DNA from 2 places in the Variovorax sp. GW821-FHT09B05 genome. Region 1 is predicted to be linked to the other one. Evidence: predicted binding sites of a transcription regulator. Region 1 holds the regulator's gene; the other holds the start of a gene.

Region 1 (4,487 bases):
GCAACGGCAACGGCGACGAGTGGATCGAGGGCGAGTCCGAGGTCATCGAGTACGACAGCCGTGCCGACAACGTCAAGTTCATCCGCCGCGCCGTCATGCGCCGCCTGGTCGGCGCCACGCCCAACGACGAGAGCAGCGGCGCGCTGATCGTCTACGACCAGAGCAACGACACCTACACCGTCAACGGCTCGACCGTGCCGCCCAACGCCGGCGTGTCGGCGCCAGGTGGCGGTGGCCGCGTCAAGGCCATCCTCACGCCGAAGTCGGCCGCGCCCGCCGCACCGGGTGCGCCCGGCGCCTCGGCGCCGGCCACGCGCCGTCCCGCGGCCCCGGCACCCACGCCGGCACCGGGCGCCGGACTGCGCTCCACCACCACGCTGAGCGGCGAAGGGGAAGAACGCAAGTGATCGAAGCCGCCGGAACCCAGGAAGCCAACGGCGTGCCGGGCAGCCGCCTCGTCGCGCGCGGCCTGCAGAAGAGCTATGGCAGCCGCAAGGTGGTCAAGGACGTCTCGCTCGACGTGCAGAAGGGCGAAGTGGTCGGACTGCTCGGGCCCAACGGCGCCGGGAAGACCACCTCGTTCTACATGATCGTCGGGCTGGTGCGCGCCGACGCGGGCGAGATCTCCATCGACGGCGAGCCGATCGCCCACATGCCGATCCACCGCCGCGCGCGCATGGGCCTGAGCTACCTGCCGCAGGAGGCCTCGATCTTCCGCAAGCTCACGGTCGAGGAGAACGTGCGCGCGGTGCTCGAGCTGCAGCGCGAGCCCGATGCCAACGGCCGGCCGCAGGCGCTGTCGAAGCAGCGCATGGAAGAGCGCCTGTCGGAGCTGCTGGCCGACCTGCGCGTCGACCACCTGCGCGATTCGCCCGCGCTCGCGCTGTCGGGCGGCGAACGCCGCCGCGTCGAGATCGCGCGCGCGCTGGCCACCCAGCCGCGCTTCATCCTGCTCGACGAACCCTTCGCCGGCATCGACCCGATCGCGGTGATCGAGATCCAGCGCATCATCAGCTTCCTGAAGGAACGCGGCATCGGCGTGCTGATCACCGACCACAACGTGCGCGAGACGCTGGGCATCTGCGACCACGCCTTCATCATCAGCGACGGCCATGTGCTGGCACAGGGCACGCCCTCGGAGATCGTCGACAACGCCGAAGTGCGCCGGGTCTACCTGGGCGAGCACTTCCGGATGTGATGACCCTCGTGCAAGTCATTTCCTGAGGGCATGAAACAAGGCTTGTCGCTGCGCGTTTCGCAGCATCTCGCGCTGACGCCTCAGCTGCAGCAGTCGATCCGGCTGCTGCAGCTCTCCACGCTCGAACTGAGCCAGGAGGTCGAGCAGATGCTCGACGAGAACCCCTTCCTCGAGCGCACCGCCGAGGAAGCCGCGCGCGAGGAGTTCGGCCTCGACGCCGCCGACACGCCCGCGCCGCGCGAGGACACCGAGCGCGAGGCAGAGAGCGACTACGCGAGCGCCGCGCCTTCGACTTCGACCACGTCCACCGAGACCGCCTCGTCGTCCGAGGCCGAGCCGGCCCTCGACTCGCCCGAGCGCGAGCCCGACTGGGAAGGCGACGGCACCGTCGACATGGCGCCCGACGACAGCGAGTGGGGCAGCGACGCGCCCGCGCGCAACAACAGCAGCACCGGCGACGACGAGCGCGCCGATGCCACCGAGCTCGCGCGCAGCCAGGAATCGCTGCAGTCCTTCCTGCACCGCCAGGCGCTGAGCCTGCGGCTCAACGAGAACGACAGCGCCGCGCTGCGCTTCTTGATCGAGTCGCTCAACGACGACGGCTACCTCGAGGATTCGCTGCCGGCGCTGGCCTCGGGCCTCGCTGGCGACGACAACGACCAGTTCGACGAACTGGTGCACCACTTCCAGGTCGCGCTCGGCCTGCTGCAGAGCCTGGAGCCCGCGGGCGTGGGCGCGCGCGACCTCGGCGAATGCCTCGCGATCCAGCTGCGCGCGCTGGCTGACGAGGACGAGACCGAGGAAGAAGAGCTGGTGCGCAAGACCGCGCTCGCCATCTGCAAGCAGCCGATGGAGTTGCTCGCGCGGCGCGACTTCAAGCGCCTGGCCACGCTCACGCGCACCAACGAGGAACTGGTGCGTTCGGCGCTGCAGATCATCGCGCGGCTCGAACCCAAGCCGGGCCGCCGCTTCGTCGACGTCGAACGCAACATCGTCATCCCCGACGTGATCGTCACCAAGACCGGCCGCGGCACCAACGTGAAGTTCCGCGTCATGCTCAACCCCGAGGTGATGCCGCGGCTGCGCGTGCACGACATCTATGCCGGCGCGCTCAAGTCGCACAAGGGCGAGGGCAGCCAGGCGCTGTCGCAGCGGCTGCAGGAGGCGCGCTGGTTCATCAAGAACATCCAGCAGCGCTTCGACACCATCCTGCGCGTGAGCAACGCCATCGTCGAGCGGCAGAAGAGCTACTTCGTGCACGGCGAGCTCGCGATGCGCCCGCTGGTGCTGCGCGAGATCGCCGACGAGCTCGGGCTGCACGAGTCCACCATCTCGCGCGTGACCACCGCCAAGTACATGTCGACGCCCTTCGGCACGGTCGAGCTCAAGTACTTCTTCGGCTCGGCGCTGGGCACCGAGACCGGCGGCAATGCCTCGAGCACCGCGGTGCGCGCGCTGATCAAGCAGTTCGTCGGTTCGGAGAGCGTGAAGAAGCCGCTGTCGGACAGCCAGATCTCCGAGATGCTCAAGGAGCAGGGCATCGAGTGCGCGCGCCGCACCGTCGCCAAGTACCGCGAGGCGCTGCGCATCGCGCCCGCCAACCTGCGCAAGGCCCTGTAGAAAGTCCCCGATGGCCCGACGCCTGCTGTCGCGCTGTGGGCCCTGGGTGTTCGCCATCGCGGCCGCGCTGCTGGCCGCCGGTTGCGCCACCTTGCCCGACGAAGCTCCGCGCGCCCCCGCCAAGGCCATCGCCGTGTCGAAGGACACCGCGCTCGGGCGCATCGCGCTGGCCGCGCAGCCCGACCCCGACCTCAGCGGCTTTCGCCTCATGCCGGGCGGCGACTTCGCCTTCGACACCCGCATCCAGCTCGCGCGCCGGGCCCAGCGCACGCTCGACGTCCAGTACTACCAGATCGAGAACGACGAGACCGGTCGCTACCTGCTGCGCACCCTGCGCGATGCCGCGCAGCGCGGCGTGCGGGTGCGCGTGCTGATGGACGACCTCTACACCGCGGGCGAGGACGAGCTGCTGCGCGGCTTCGCGGCCACGCCCAACGTCGAGCTGCGCCTGTTCAACCCCTTCCCGGCCGGCCGCGGCAGCCTGCTCGCGCGCTTCACCGCCTCGCTGTTCGACTTCAGCCGCGTCAACCGGCGCATGCACAACAAGCTGTTCATCGCCGACGGCGCGATGGCCGTGGCGGGCGGGCGCAACATCGGCAACCAGTACTTCCGGCGCACCGCGGGCGAGAACTTCATCGACCTCGACACCTTCGTGACGGGCGCGCTGGTCCCGCGCCTGGGCAGCCTGTTCGACCAGTACTGGAACAGCCCCTACGTGCGGCCCGTCGAATCGGTGGTGGCGAGCGCGCTGCCTGCCGACGAACTGCAACGCCGCTTCGAGGCCGCCACCGGCCCCGACACCACGCCGCCGCCGCCGAAGCCCGCGCCCAACGACCTGCTGGGCTACGGCCCGATCGCCGAGGACCTCGACGCTGGCCGGCTCGGCCTGATCTGGACCACCGCCGAGGCCTATGCCGATTCGCCCGATCGCGTGATCGGCAAGACCGCCTCGTACGGCGGCGTGCCGCTGCTCGACGTCGACAGCGTGCGCTACAACGTGGTCGAGCAGATGCGTCGCGCGCGCAGCGAGGTGACCATCGTCTCGCCCTACCTGATCCCCGGCGCCGCGGGGCTCGAGGTGATGAACGAGATCCGCCGGCGCCAGGTGAAGATCAGCGTGGTGACCAACTCGCTCGCCGCCACCGACGAGCCGCTGGTGCACACCGCCTACCGCCGCTACCGGCCCGAGATGCTGCGCCTGGGCGCCGAGCTCTACGAACTCAGCACCAACCGCACCCGCCGCAGCGTGCGGCTGGGCCTGTTCGGCACCTCGGTCGGCCGGCTGCATGCCAAGTCGGCGGTGATCGACCAGCGCATCCTGTTCGTCGGCTCGATGAATTTCGACCCGCGCTCCGAGGTCCACAACACCGAGATCGGCCTGTTCATCCGCAGCCCCGAGATGGCGCAGCAGGCGCTGAAGCTGCTCGAGGTGCTCAAGCAGCAGGGCGCCTACAGGCTGCGCTTCGCCGAAGGCAGCGACTCGCGCCTGGAGTGGGTCAGCGAGGAGGCCGGCAAGACCACGGTGCTGAGCGAGGAGCCCGACTCGGGCTTCTGGGACCGCACCATGCTCGAACTGCTGGCGCCGCTGACGCCGGAGAGCCTGCTCTAGGCGGTCTAGGCGGCTTTCGCAAACCGTCGGTTTCCGTTCCGCAAACCTCGGCCTGTCATG
Region 2 (4,487 bases), on a different contig from region 1:
AAGCGGTGCACGTACTCGACGCCGACATTGCCCTGGCGGTAGGCGGAGAGATCGCGCGGGAGGACTTCGAGGGCGGGTGGGGATTGGGTCATGGTGGGGTGTGGCGGCTCGGGCGGGAACGGGTCGCGCGAGTTTGCTACAGGCGGCGCGTTCTTGCTGGGCACCGGTTCCGGCCCGATACGCTTCAAATCTGAAGCGTATCGGCGCAATTTGCGCTTCATGCCGCCGATTCGCCCCGCCGCGCCAGGCATTCCGCCAACGCCTCCACCCCCAGCTGATAGACCCCTTGCCGCCGATGCACCTCGAACCCCAGCCGGCGGTTGATCGCGAGGATCGGCGCGTTGGCCTCGGCGTTGTAGGTCACGACGGTGCGCAGTTCGGGATGCAGCGCGCGCACGCTGTCGAGCATCGCGGCCTTCACCGCCTTGGCCAGCAAGCGGCCGCGCCAGGCGCGCGCCACGCCGGTCAGGCGCTGGTGCAGGCGGTCGGGGGTGCGCGGGTCCCAGTGCGCCTCGCACATCGCGGCCAGCGTGCCGTCGGCGTCGACCAGCAGCACCAGGTGGTGCTCGCCGCCGCTGCGGTCGAGTTCGCGGTACCAGTTGGCATAGCCGTCGAGCTCGTAGCGCGCGGGCGGCAGCTCGAGTTCGCCGAGCGGCATGTCGTTGAACAGGTCTGAGAACGGCGCCATCAGCTGCGCGAGGCGCGCCATCGGCGTGCGGCCGGGATGGATCTCGAAGCGCAGCGCGCCACCGGCCGTGCCCTGCGCCCTCCAGCGCGCGAGCTCGTCCGCGTCGAGGCCGTCGATGGGCATGCGGTTCTCGACCACGCGGTGCTTGAGGACCGCGCCCGAGGCTTCGAGGAAGGCATGGCCCGGCGGGTAGAAGGTGTTCATCGTCGCGACGGTCTTGCGGTGCTCGCGCATGAAGGCCAGCAACGGCACGAGCAGCCGGCTCCCGACGCCGCGGCGCCGGTGCGCGCCCAGCACGCCGAGCCAGGCCTCCGCGTGCAACGCGAACGGCTCGCTGTTCGGTGCGTCGGGCCGGCGCCGCCAGAGGATGATGTTGCCGACCAGCTCGTCGCCTTCGCGCGCGACGAAGCGCTCGGCCTCGAAGAAGGGCATGGGGCGCCGCGCGTCGTGCTCGAAGTCGGCATCGGCCGCCTGCGGCTCGCCGGGGTGCAGCTCCTCGTCGCGAAGGCGCCGGAAACGGTGGAAGCGCGCCCATTCGGACGGATCGTCCGCGTGGACATCGAAGCGCCGGATCTCGATCGCGTGGTTCGCCATCTCCCGTCCTCCATGTTCTTGTCGGGGGCGCGATTGTGCCGAAGCGCGGTCGCGTCGCGCGCGCGGGCGAGCGCATCTTTGGCTTGGCCGAAGGTTGGCGCTTCACAATGGCATTTCCGCCCCCTTCGACGAGGAGTTCGCACATGCCCTTCCCGCCGCTGTCCCGCCTGGCCCTGGCCGCCGCGGCCCTGCTCGCGCTCGCGGGCGCCGCCGCAGAGGAAACGAAGACCGACCCCGTCTACACGCGCGCCCGCCTGATGTCCTCGCACGAGGAGCCCGGCGGCAAGCTGTACCTGCACCTGAAGATTCCGCCGCGCTCGAAACTGCCGTTCACCACCCAGACCTTCAGGCTGGCCGACCGCAAGCTCGCGGCCGACATCGCCGACGGCACGCCGGTCGAGTTCGTCTCGCGCCACCTCGACGGCGAGAACACGGTGGTGGCGATCCGCGCGGTGGCCGAGTGCCCGCGCTTCCAGAAGTGCTGAGCCGCCCCCGCCGCGAACCGTTCACCAGTTGACTTCGCGCTCCGGCGTCGCCGAGATGTGGTGGATCGAGAGGTCGGCGCCGTCGAATTCCTCTTCCTGCGACAGCCGCAGCCCGACGGTCTTCTTGAGCACGCCGTAGACCAGCGCGCCGCCGAGCAGCGCCCAGACCACGCCCATGGCGGTGCCGATGAGCTGCGCGCCGAGGTTCACGCCGCCGATGCCGCCCAGTGCCTGGGTGCCGAAGATGCCGGCCGCGATGCCGCCCCAGGTGCCGCACAGGCCGTGCAGCGGCCAGACGCCGAGCACGTCGTCGATCTTCCACTTGTTCTGCGTCAGCGTGAACATCGCGACGAAGATGGCGCCGGCCACGCCGCCCACCACCAGCGCGCCGATCGGGTGCATCAGGTCGGAGCCCGCGCACACCGCCACCAGGCCGGCCAGCGGGCCGTTGTAGACGAAGCCGGGGTCGTTCTTGCCCATGGCCAGCGCCACCAGCGTGCCGCCGACCATCGCCATCACGGAGTTGACCGCGACCAGGCCCGAGATCTTGTCGATGGTCTGCGCGCTCATCACGTTGAAGCCGAACCAGCCCACGCACAGCACCCAGGCGCCGAGCGCGAGGAACGGGATGTTCGACGGCGGATGCGCGGCCAGCGAGCCGTCGCCGCGGTAGCGGTTGCGCCGCGCGCCCAGCAGCAGCACGGCCGGCAGCGCGAGCCAGCCGCCCACGGCATGCACCACCACCGAGCCCGCGAAGTCGTGGAACTCATGGCCCGTGACCGAGGCGATCCAGTCCTGGATGCCGAAGTGCTTGTTCCAGGCGATGCCTTCGAAGAAGGGATAGACGAAGCCGACGATGACGGCGGTGGCGATCAGCTGCGGCCAGAACTTGGCGCGCTCGGCGATGCCGCCCGAGATGATGGCCGGGATGGCGGCCGCGAAGGTCAGCAGGAAGAAGAACTTCACCAGGTCGTAGCCGCTGCGGGCCGACAGCTCGGTGGCGCTGACGAAGAAGTGGGTGCCGTAGGCCACGCCGTAGCCGACGAGGAAGTAGACGATGGTCGAGACCGAGAAGTCGACCAGGATCTTCACGAGCGCATTGACCTGGTTCTTCTTGCGGACCGTGCCGAGTTCGAGAAAGGCGAATCCCGCATGCATGGCCAACACCATGATCGCGCCTAGAAGGATGAACAGCGCGTCTGCGCCCTGTTTGAGTGCGTCCATTGGAGCTTCTTGCTGGTTTTTGGATTGATTTGGTGCACCGCACCTGAATTCAGCAGGACGGCGGGCCAATGAAGCAAAAATGGTGCCTGTAAGCTCGTCAATGGTGCGAAACGGGCCGAGATGGGGCTTGGAGAGTCCGTCGAGCAGGCGCGGCGCACCGGAACGGATGGCGCCTGACGGTGCATGGCGCACCCTCGCGGCGGCTCGGGCGGCGGCTCAGGCGGCGGTGGCGCCGCGCAGGGCCTCGCGGTAGCGCCGGCTGCAGGGCACGGTGCTGCCGTCGTGCATGTGCAGCCGGGCATCGCCGCCATCGAGCGGCTCGATCTCGCGCAGCCGCGACAGATTGACCGCATGGCTGCGATGCACGCGCACGAACAGCGCGGGATCGAGCTGGGTCAGGAAATCGGTCAGCGTGGCGCGCAGCAGGTAGTCGTGGCCGTTGACGTGCAGGCCGACGTAGTTGCCCTCGGCCTGCAGCCAGTCGATGTCGCCGGCGGCAATCAGGAATTCGCGGCGCAGCTTGCGCACCAGGAAGCGCTCGGGGCGCGCGGGCGCCGGGGGTGGCGCGGGCATGGCGGGCGGCGGCGGTAGCTCGTCCGCGGCCGGCGCGGGCGCGGCATCGGCCGGGCGTGGCGGCCCTTGCGGCCCTTCAGGCGCCTCGTCCGGCGCGTCGAGCACCCGCGCCTCGCCCTGCCAGCGCAGCATGAACAGCCGGTAGGCCCAGATCCCGAACACGATCGAGACGTAGGCGCGCACGTCCTTCAGGTACTCGTAGCCCCACTGCGCGGCCCAGCCGCCGAAGGCGTAGTGCTCGCCGGCGGCGGCGTAGGCCAGCGAGCGCAGTGCGAACATCGCCATCACGTGGAGCACGCTGAACACCACGCTGGCCGCGAGATGCCAGGCCAGGTAGCGCACCAGCCTGCCGGGCGCGAGCGAGGCCAGCGGCGACAGCCGCCGCTCCAGCGCCACGATGGCCGGCACCAGCAGCAGCAGCACGAGGTGGCTCGAGCCCTCCCAGACCACGATCTCCCAGGTCTCGCGCGGCACGGCGCGCGAGCGCGCGTCGACCATCGCCACCGTGGTGTTGAACAGCGCCTGCAGCGCCATCACGACGATCCAGAAGCCGACCTCGACATAGCGGCGGATCGGCTCGTAGCGGTGGTAGAGGTCTTTGCGCGGGCCGGCCATGGCCGGCGATTGTCGCGATCCGCGTGGCGAATGGGGCGACAGCGGCGGCCCGGGGACGGATTTCGCCCCCTGTTTCGTCCCACCGGGACCACCGCTCGTCACAAAGCCCGGGCGGTCCGTCCCCCGGATGCGCCGCCGCCGCGCCGCGCCCGGACCATGGCCGCTCGTTCACCCCGATCCAGGAGCCCCCATGCCCGCCGACCGTTTTCCACGCAACTCCGTCCCGCCGGCCACCGACCCGCGCCGGCACGACATCGACGCCCTGCGCGCCCTCGCCTTCCTGCTCGTCATCGTCTACCACGTGGCGA

What was found. Region 1 encodes sigma-54, which starts transcription at its own class of promoters, with help from an activator protein. Its sites were predicted from a motif close to TGGCANGNAANCTGCTTT; they were not measured.
Region 2: AC07RM_RS21165 (ammonium transporter) is a predicted target of sigma-54. The motif match lies at 3,062-3,079, and genes of this name have one in related genera.

What each region holds. Positions count from the first base shown of each region.
Region 1 is NZ_JBWKPN010000021.1:50,524-55,010, forward strand. It holds gene lptA (lipopolysaccharide transport periplasmic protein LptA) at 1-407, shown strand, start outside; gene lptB (LPS export ABC transporter ATP-binding protein) at 404-1,198, shown strand; gene AC07RM_RS36060 (RNA polymerase factor sigma-54) at 1,229-2,818, shown strand; gene AC07RM_RS36065 (phospholipase D family protein) at 2,829-4,427, shown strand.
Region 2 is NZ_JBWKPN010000008.1:38,616-43,102, reverse strand. It holds gene AC07RM_RS21180 (M14 family metallopeptidase) at 1-92, opposite strand, end outside; gene AC07RM_RS21175 (GNAT family N-acetyltransferase) at 218-1,282, opposite strand; gene AC07RM_RS21170 (hypothetical protein) at 1,426-1,767, shown strand; gene AC07RM_RS21165 (ammonium transporter) at 1,789-2,991, opposite strand; gene AC07RM_RS21160 (LytTR family DNA-binding domain-containing protein) at 3,208-4,179, opposite strand; gene AC07RM_RS21155 (acyltransferase family protein) at 4,370-4,487, shown strand, end outside.